Regions from separate parts of the Psychrobacillus sp. FSL W7-1493 genome, predicted to be linked through region 2. Evidence: a T-box and tRNA genes for the amino acid it is inferred to sense, from the RefSeq annotation. Region 2 holds a T-box; the other holds one or more tRNA genes.
What was found. The T-box of region 2 lies ahead of ileS (isoleucine--tRNA ligase). A T-box ahead of a tRNA ligase gene usually reads a tRNA of that ligase, here a tRNA-Ile.
Positions count from the first base shown of each region.

Region 1: it encodes a tRNA-Ile, which carries the amino acid that the T-box ahead of ileS (isoleucine--tRNA ligase) is inferred to sense. The anticodon was not compared.

Region 1 is NZ_JBBOSB010000002.1:57,783-62,849, reverse strand. Features, by position in the region: rRNA gene MKX96_RS17765 (23S ribosomal RNA) at 45-2,973, opposite strand; tRNA gene MKX96_RS17760 (tRNA-Ala) at 3,090-3,165, opposite strand; tRNA gene MKX96_RS17755 (tRNA-Ile) at 3,182-3,258, opposite strand; rRNA gene MKX96_RS17750 (16S ribosomal RNA) at 3,368-4,921, opposite strand; tRNA gene MKX96_RS17745 (tRNA-Ala) at 5,057-5,067, opposite strand, start outside.
Region 2 is NZ_JBBOSB010000001.1:2,107,825-2,112,891, forward strand. Features, by position in the region: gene MKX96_RS10700 (class I SAM-dependent methyltransferase) at 1-227, opposite strand, end outside; gene MKX96_RS10705 (hypothetical protein) at 330-794, shown strand; gene ileS (isoleucine--tRNA ligase) at 846-3,914, opposite strand; T-box leader at 3,967-4,207, opposite strand; gene MKX96_RS10715 (GNAT family N-acetyltransferase) at 4,338-4,886, opposite strand.

The DNA of each region.
Region 1 (5,067 bases), on a different contig from region 2:
CACTCAAAACTGGATAAAAGACATCATTAATCGAAACAAACAATTTGGTTAAGTCCTCGATCGATTAGTATTCGTCAGCTGCACGTGTCGCCACGCTTCCACCCCGAACCTATCTACCTCATCGTCTTTGAGGGATCTTACTTACTTGCGTAATGGGAAATCTCATCTTGAGGGGGGCTTCGTGCTTAGATGCTTTCAGCACTTATCCCGTCCACACATAGCTACCCAGCGATGCCCTTGGCAGAACAACTGGTACACCAGCGGTGTGTCCATCCCGGTCCTCTCGTACTAAGGACAGCTCCTCTCAAATTTCCTACGCCCACGACGGATAGGGACCGAACTGTCTCACGACGTTCTGAACCCAGCTCGCGTACCGCTTTAATGGGCGAACAGCCCAACCCTTGGGACCGACTACAGCCCCAGGATGCGATGAGCCGACATCGAGGTGCCAAACCTCCCCGTCGATGTGGACTCTTGGGGGAGATAAGCCTGTTATCCCCGGGGTAGCTTTTATCCGTTGAGCGATGGCCCTTCCATGCGGAACCACCGGATCACTAAGCCCGTCTTTCGACCCTGCTCGACTTGTAGGTCTCGCAGTCAAGCTCCCTTCTGCCTTTACACTCTTCGAATGATTTCCAACCATTCTGAGGGAACCTTTGGGCGCCTCCGTTACACTTTAGGAGGCGACCGCCCCAGTCAAACTGCCCGCCTGACACTGTCTCCTACCCGGGTTACGGGTATGGGTTAGAATTTCAATACAACCAGGGTAGTATCCCACCGACGCCTCCTCCGAAGCTGGCGCTCCGGGCTCTAAGGCTCCTACCTATCCTGTACAAGTTGCACCAAAATTCAATATCAAGCTACAGTAAAGCTCCACGGGGTCTTTCCGTCCTGTCGCGGGTAACCTGCATCTTCACAGGTACTATAATTTCACCGAGTCTCTCGTTGAGACAGTGCCCAGATCGTTACGCCTTTCGTGCGGGTCGGAACTTACCCGACAAGGAATTTCGCTACCTTAGGACCGTTATAGTTACGGCCGCCGTTTACTGGGGCTTCAATTCGCACCTTCGCTTGCGCTAAGCACTCCTCTTAACCTTCCAGCACCGGGCAGGCGTCAGCCCCTATACTTCACCTTACGGTTTTGCAGAGACCTGTGTTTTTGCTAAACAGTCGCCTGGGCCTATTCACTGCGGCTCTTCTAGGCTATTCACCCAAAAGAGCACCCCTTCTCCCGAAGTTACGGGGTCATTTTGCCGAGTTCCTTAACGAGAGTTCTCTCGCTCACCTTAGGATTCTCTCCTCGACTACCTGTGTCGGTTTGCGGTACGGGCACCTCCCACCTCGTTAGAGGCTTTTCTTGGCAGTGTGAAATCAGGAACTCCGGACATACGTCCTTGCCATCACAGCTCAATGTTACAGAGTGCGGATTTGCCTACACTCACACCTCACTGCTTGGACGTGCATAACCAACAGCACGCTTACCCTATCCTACTGCGTCCCCCCATCACTCAAACGGTGGGGTGGTGGTACAGGAATATCAACCTGTTGTCCATCGTCTACGCCTATCGGCCTCGACTTAGGTCCCGACTAACCCTGAGCGGACGAGCCTTCCTCAGGAAACCTTAGTCATACGGTGGATGGGATTCTCACCCATCTTTCGCTACTCATACCGGCATTCTCACTTCTAAGCGCTCCACCAGTCCTTCCGGTCTGACTTCAACGCCCTTAGAACGCTCTCCTACCACTGATACCAAAGGTATCAATCCACAGCTTCGGTGATTTGTTTAGCCCCGATACATTTTCGGCGCAGCGTCACTCGACCAGTGAGCTATTACGCACTCTTTAAATGATGGCTGCTTCTAAGCCAACATCCTGGTTGTCTAAGCAACGCCACATCCTTTTCCACTTAACAAATACTTTGGGACCTTAGCTGGTGGTCTGGGCTGTTTCCCTCTTGACTACGGATCTTATCACTCGCAGTCTGACTCCCAAACATAAATCATTGGCATTCGGAGTTTGTCTGAATTCGGTAACCCGGGATGGGCCCCTAGTCCAAACAGTGCTCTACCTCCAAGATTCTAACGTTTGAGGCTAGCCCTAAAGCTATTTCGGAGAGAACCAGCTATCTCCAGGTTCGATTGGAATTTCTCCGCTACCCACACCTCATCCCCGCACTTTTCAACGTGCGTGGGTTCGGACCTCCAGTAAGTGTTACCTCACCTTCATCCTGGACATGGGTAGATCACCTGGTTTCGGGTCTACGACCACATACTCATTCGCCCTATTCAGACTCGCTTTCGCTGCGGCTCCGTCTTCTCAACTTAACCTCGCATGTAATCGTAACTCGCCGGTTCATTCTACAAAAGGCACGCCATCACCCGTTAACGGGCTTTGACTATTTGTAGGCACACGGTTTCAGGGTCTATTTCACTCCCCTTCCGGGGTGCTTTTCACCTTTCCCTCACGGTACTGGTTCACTATCGGTCACTAGGTAGTATTTAGCCTTGGGAGATGGTCCTCCCGGATTCCGACGGAATTTCACGTGTTCCGCCGTACTCAGGATACACTCTGGAGGGAATGAACTTTTGACTACGGGGCTTTTACCCTATCCTGCGGACCTTTCCAGGTCGCTTCGTCTAGCTCATTCTTTTGTAACTCCGTATAGAGTGTCCTACAACCCCAAGAGGCAAGCCTCTTGGTTTGGGCTCTTCCCGTTTCGCTCGCCGCTACTCAGGGAATCGAATTTTCTTTCTCTTCCTCCAGGTACTTAGATGTTTCAGTTCCCTGGGTGTGTCTCAGATGCGCTATGTATTCACGCAAATGTACTGCCCCATTACGGGCAGTGGGTTTCCCCATTCGGAAATCTTCGGATCGAAGCTCACTTACAGCTCCCCGAAGCATATCGGTGTTAGTGCCGTCCTTCATCGACTCCTAGTGCCAAGGCATCCACCGTGCGCCCTTATTAACTTAACCTAAAAGTTAAAAGTACTACACTTGCAATCACGTAAGTGATCACAATTTGAATATCTTGCGTTTGTTTCTTTTTTTGATGTCGTTTTATCCAGTTTTCAAAGAACAAATTATTTCGTTGGTGGAGCCTAGCGGGATCGAACCGCTGACCTCCTGCGTGCAAGGCAGGCGCTCTCCCAGCTGAGCTAAGGCCCCGAAATAAAAAAAGGTATGGTGGGCCTAAATGGACTCGAACCATCGACCTCACGCTTATCAGGCGTGCGCTCTAACCAGCTGAGCTATAGGCCCTCTTTGAATTTCCATATCTATTAAAAATATTAATATACATGAACATTCAAAACTGAACTGCAAAACGTTAAGATACAGATAAAGATCTGTATTCCGAATATATCCTTAGAAAGGAGGTGATCCAGCCGCACCTTCCGATACGGCTACCTTGTTACGACTTCACCCCAATCATCTGTCCCACCTTCGGCGGCTGGCTCCCAAAAGGGTTACCCCACCGACTTCGGGTGTTACAAACTCTCGTGGTGTGACGGGCGGTGTGTACAAGGCCCGGGAACGTATTCACCGTGGCATGCTGATCCACGATTACTAGCGATTCCGGCTTCATGTAGGCGAGTTGCAGCCTACAATCCGAACTGAGAACGGTTTTATGGGATTTGCTCACCCTCGCGGGGTTGCGACCCTCTGTACCGTCCATTGTAGCACGTGTGTAGCCCAGGTCATAAGGGGCATGATGATTTGACGTCATCCCCACCTTCCTCCGGTTTATCACCGGCAGTCACCTTAGAGTGCCCAACTGAATGCTGGCAACTAAGATCAAGGGTTGCGCTCGTTGCGGGACTTAACCCAACATCTCACGACACGAGCTGACGACAACCATGCACCACCTGTCACCGCTGTCCCCGAAGGGAAAAGCCTATCTCTAGGCCGGTCAGCGGGATGTCAAGACCTGGTAAGGTTCTTCGCGTTGCTTCGAATTAAACCACATGCTCCACCGCTTGTGCGGGCCCCCGTCAATTCCTTTGAGTTTCAGTCTTGCGACCGTACTCCCCAGGCGGAGTGCTTAATGCGTTAGCTGCAGCACTAAGGGGCGGAAACCCCCTAACACTTAGCACTCATCGTTTACGGCGTGGACTACCAGGGTATCTAATCCTGTTTGCTCCCCACGCTTTCGCGCCTCAGCGTCAGTTACAGACCAGAAAGCCGCCTTCGCCACTGGTGTTCCTCCAAATCTCTACGCATTTCACCGCTACACTTGGAATTCCGCTTTCCTCTTCTGTACTCAAGTCCCCCAGTTTCCAATGACCCTCCACGGTTGAGCCGTGGGCTTTCACATCAGACTTAAAGGACCGCCTGCGCGCGCTTTACGCCCAATAATTCCGGACAACGCTTGCCACCTACGTATTACCGCGGCTGCTGGCACGTAGTTAGCCGTGGCTTTCTAATGAGGTACCGTCAAGGTACGAGCAGTTACTCTCGTACTTGTTCTTCCCTCACAACAGAGTTTTACGATCCGAAAACCTTCTTCACTCACGCGGCGTTGCTCCATCAGACTTTCGTCCATTGTGGAAGATTCCCTACTGCTGCCTCCCGTAGGAGTCTGGGCCGTGTCTCAGTCCCAGTGTGGCCGATCACCCTCTCAGGTCGGCTACGCATCGTCGCCTTGGTGAGCCGTTACCTCACCAACTAGCTAATGCGCCGCGGGCCCATCCTGTAGTGACAGCCGAAACCGTCTTTTAACATTTCCTCATGTGAGGTAATGGATTATTCGGTATTAGCCCCGGTTTCCCGGAGTTATCCCAATCTACAGGGCAGGTTGCCCACGTGTTACTCACCCGTCCGCCGCTAAATCAGAAGAAGCAAGCTTCTTCATCATCCGCTCGACTTGCATGTATTAGGCACGCCGCCAGCGTTCGTCCTGAGCCAGGATCAAACTCTCCATAATAGAGAACTTAAAAAGCTCATTTTGTTTTGCTGGCATCATCATTAAATGATGTCAAAAATTGTTTTGCGTCAATCAAGCCGAAGCTTGTTGATGCTGTATGTCTTAACGTTTTGCATGTTCAGTTTTCAATGTTCATGGTGGAGCCT
Region 2 (5,067 bases):
GGTTTACCGTAATCTCTGCCAGCAATATCAATTGCCATTACAAATCCTGTTTCACCTACTGCATCTGCCAATGCAACTGTGGTATCACCTTGACCACACCCGATTTCTAGCACTCTCATGCCCTTTTCAATATTAAATGCCTGTACTAGCCCTAGGCGATGTTGAAGCTGTATAAGTTGAATAGAAGAATCTCCTACAGTTTTCATATAAGATAATAATTTTTCCATTTTCTCTACCCTTTCACTAAAGTTTAGGCGAAAATAAACAATAGTATGAATTAATGTAATATACTTACTTTATCATAATTTAAAAATAAAAGGAGGAGCAAAATGATCAAGAAGCTACTGGATGAAACTCAAAATATCAGCTACTTTGTTTACTTAACTAACCGAGGAGATGCCTTCCCTAAAATAGGTGATAGCCTAGAGGAAATCTATACAAACCTTCGAGAAGAAGTTTCTATGGGTTACACGGATCTGTGGGTGTTAAAGAGAGTTGGATTGCTGAATAAGCATGATACATTCTATTTTTCAGAAAACGATCGAACAGCAGATGACGAATTAAAAAGAGCCCAATACCTTCCTGAAAGGATTTATATCACATTCACCTTTGTACAAATTAACGAAGCAACTCCACCTATGTGTACCAATTCAGGCGGCACGATGACCCACCTTACTTATAAAGAGGCAGAAGAGTATGCTGTTAAACATATTGATAAAATGAAACAGAAATATCCAGAAAGAGAGTTTTATGTTTTATTCGCTCGTTTAGTGGAGAGTAATACTTGGCATTAATAGAGACATGAAAAGGGACCATTCGCGAAAGAATGTCCCTTTTTTTAGTATTTATTCGAGTGCTATTTCAATCTCATGACCACCAATTGTCACATTTATACCTGATACTCTTTGTTGTTTAACGATAAGCTGATTTATTAATACACTTTGCTCTAACAATGGATAAAAATTGTTTATGACTGCAAGCATCTCGGGAGTTGTGTGAAGGCTGATATTTACTCTTTTTTCTACAGGTAAAAGCAACTGCTTCCGATAGGATTGGATCGCTCTGATTAACTCACGCATCCACCCCTCATGTATCAAGGCTTCTGTTAATGTCACATTTATCAAAACAGTCATGTCATTACTAGTTCCATAAGCAAAGCCATCCTTTACTTTTTTCTCTATTAAAACGTCTTCTAGTAAAACAAGATTTTCTTCTAACTTTATGCTTCTATTTTGAATAAGCTCGCTTACCTGACTAGATGTTAAGTTATTTAGCCTCATATTAATACTATTTGATTGTTTGCCAAACTTAGCAGCTGATTTTTTAAAATCTAATCTCACAGTTGAAGTAAAATATTCCTCTCTGCTGTTAAGCAGATGAATCTCCTTGATATTTAGCTCTTCCATTATAATACTTTCATATGCATTCCAATTTAGTGGTTTGCTGCTCATCACAAACAATTGTGCTAGTGGCTGCTTTACCTTTATAGCAAGACTGTTGCGAATGCTTCTTCCTAGTTCCACAACCTGTAATACCTCACCCATCTCCTGCTCGAGTAATTGATCGATTAGGGATTCATCAGACTGTGGGTAATCCGTAAGATGGACACTTTTTCCGGTAAGTGCCACGTATATCTCTTCAACGATAAAAGGTGTAAATGGCGCAAGTAATTGGCTTACTTTAGTCAATACCTCGTAAAGCGTTTCATATGCTGCTACTTTATCGTTATTGAGACCACTTGACCAAAAACGTTCCCTCGATCTTCTAATGTACCAGTTGCTTATTTGTTCCACTAAACGTGCAATATCTCTTGCTGCACTCGTAAAGTTAAACTCATCTAATTTAATGTTAACGTTGCGAATGGTACTATGAAGGCAGGATAGAATCCACTTATCTAATGTTGTTTGCTGAAGTGCTTTATCTCCCGTTACGACATATTTGTCTAAAGAAGTATAGAGTCTATAAAAATGATAAACATTGTCTAGTGTATCAACCAGCTTAGATTTCGCCTCTTGAACAATTCGTTCGGAAAATCTTTTTGCATTCCAGGGGGCACTGTCAACGAGTAAAGCCCATCTCAGTGAATCTGCCCCATAGTATTGGATCAGCTCAACAGGATCCAACGCATTCCCTTTGCTTTTAGACATCTTTTGGCCGTTCTCATCTAAAATATGCCCAGTGGAAAGAACACGCTTGTATGGTGACTTGCCTGTGAACAGTGTAGAAACAGCCAAAAGACTGTAAAACCATCCTCTTGTTTGATCAATCCCCTCTACTATCAAATCTGCTGGAAACTGTTTAGAGAATAGCTTGTCATTCTCAAATGGAGAATGATATTGGGCAAATGGCATAGAACCGCTGTCAAACCATACATCGATTACCTCAGGAGTTCTCATCATAGCTCCAGCACACGACGGACAACAGAGGCGAACATCATCTACGTATGGCTTATGGAGCTCAATACTTCCTAGAGGATGTAGCGAATACTTGCTCAATTCTTCTATACTTTTAGGGGCGATCTCAAGCTTACAATTGCTGCATTCCCACACATTAAGTGGGGTGCCCCAATAACGATTACGACTGATATTCCAATCGACCATTTGCTCTAAAAAGTTGCCGAACCTACCATGTTTGAGGTGCTCTGGATGCCAAGATACGGATTCATTATTAGCTAAAAATTGTTCTTTTAAGGCTGTAGTTTGTATAAACCAGCTTTCCATTGCGTAATAGAGCAATGGGGAATCACAGCGCCAGCAAAAGGGATAGCTATGCTCGTATTTCTCCTTGTAAAACAGTAGCCCTTTATGGGAGAGTAATCGTATAATCTCTAAATCACATTCTTTAACAAAACGTCCTTCCAACCCCTCGACGGCTATTGTAAACCTCCCTCTTTCATCTACTACATGAGTAAAAGGCAAGCTATTTTCCTTCATCACTTTGTAATCTTCTTCCCCATACGCTGGTGCGATATGGACAATACCAGTTCCGCTATCACTTGAAACATAATTTGCGGTAACTACTTTATATCCCTTTTTTACATGTACAAGATCAAAAAGTGGGGTATAGGAAAGACCCTCTAATTCTGCCCCCTTTAAGGTGGAAAGAATCTCATATCCAGCTTTCAATACTTTTTTAACTAAATCTTTCGCGAGGATATATACCTCCTGCCCTTTCTTTGCTCGAACATATTCAAGCGAAGGATTAACCGCCAAGGCTACATTTGCCGGCAGTGTCCAAGGAGTAGTAGTCCATCCAAGAAAATACTCATTCTCTTTATGTGTAAGTTTAAACTTAACTATTGCGGATAAGTCTTTAACCGTTTTATACCCTTGGGATACCTCGTGTGAACTTAAGGTCGTTTGACAACTAGGACAATATGGGGAAACTCTATGACCTTTTTGCAGCAGACCTTGATCATGTATAGTACCAAGGATATTCCATACACTTTCAATGTAGCTATTACTCATCGTCATATAGGGGCTATCCATATCGACCCAGTATCCCAGCTTTTCTGTGAAGTCACGCCATTCCTTTTCGTAAACAAATACGCTTTCCTTACATTTCTTGATAAATGCTTCGACTCCATAGTCTTCAATATCCTTCTTACCAGAAATACCAAGCTGTTTTTCTACGCCAAGTTCAACTGGTAGCCCGTGGGTATCCCAGCCTGCTTTTCTAATGACCTGATAACCCTTCATTGTTTTATATCTAGCGACCAGATCCTTGATTGTTCTACCGAGGGCATGCCCTACATGTGGCATGCCGTTCGCTGTAGGAGGACCTTCATAAAACACAAATGTAGGATTTCCATCTCGTTGCTCAATAGATGCCTGAAATACATTATGCTCCTCCCACATTTTTCGTATCTGCTGCTCGCGTTGTATAACCGTCTTCTTTACGTCCTTGTTAACCATCTGATATCACTCCTCGTTCAATTTAATAAAACATACAAAAAACCCGCCCCAGTAAAGGGACGGGTTTAACCGTGATACCACCCTAATTCCATTGAAATCTTCACCTCAATAGCACTTAGCCACGTACAAGCATACGCGTTCCTTTTAACGGTAGACACCCGATCACACTTACTTAGTTCAGTGCGACTTCTCAGAGAGGATTTTCAAAAATAACCTAAACACCGACTTTCAGCATAGCGTCGGCTCTCTTTGGAATAGATTTATCTTTTACTTTTTCTCATCAACGAATTTGTATGGTTTTATTGTGGATAAATTTATCATGTATGTAAAACTAATGTCAATAGGATTATTTATTACTTAGCGAAAAATATAAATATTCGTTCTTTTAGTTCGTTTCAAATGTTACTTATCAAAGGTACATGCTTATTCTCTAAGCGCATAATAAATTAGAAAGTCTACCCATTCTTCCTCTTCCATTGAAAATTTCTCTCGTGTACACTCGTATTTGAAGCCGGCTCTTTTAGCAAGATTTTCGGACGGCCTATTATCAACATTAATATGAAGTTCAATTCGTTGGAAATTTAAAGAGTCAAAAAAATAATTTTTAGCTTCTCTCACACTTTCGACTCCATACCCCTTTTTCCAATATTGGTTATGAATAGAATATCCCATCATCGCCCATTGATAATCCATCCTAAGAATTGTGATTAGTTCTATCTTTCCGATATTAACTCCATCCTCTTTTCTAAAAATACCCAATATGTACATTTCGTCGTTCTCTTGAGCCTTATTAAAACCTTTAATCCATTCAGAGAACCATTCCTTAGACGCCTTCTTCATTATTTTGTATCCTTCGTCGTATTTATATTGAGAAGGTAATCGATGATTGAATCCATTTGACCAGCTCTCATAATCTTCCTCATTAAATGTTCTAAGTATCAAGCGATCAGTCTCCAAATATAATACTTTCATCGCTATCCCCCTCCGCGTAATATTTTAATACCAAAATAATCCAAACTAAAACGTGATGGTTGTATTTAATCTATTCTCTAAAATTCAAATAATCTTTTCTCCGTTAAGCCCAAAACCTATTCAAGTAAAAATATAAAAACCCGAATAGGCCCACTTGTTACATGTCCACTATTCGGGTTAC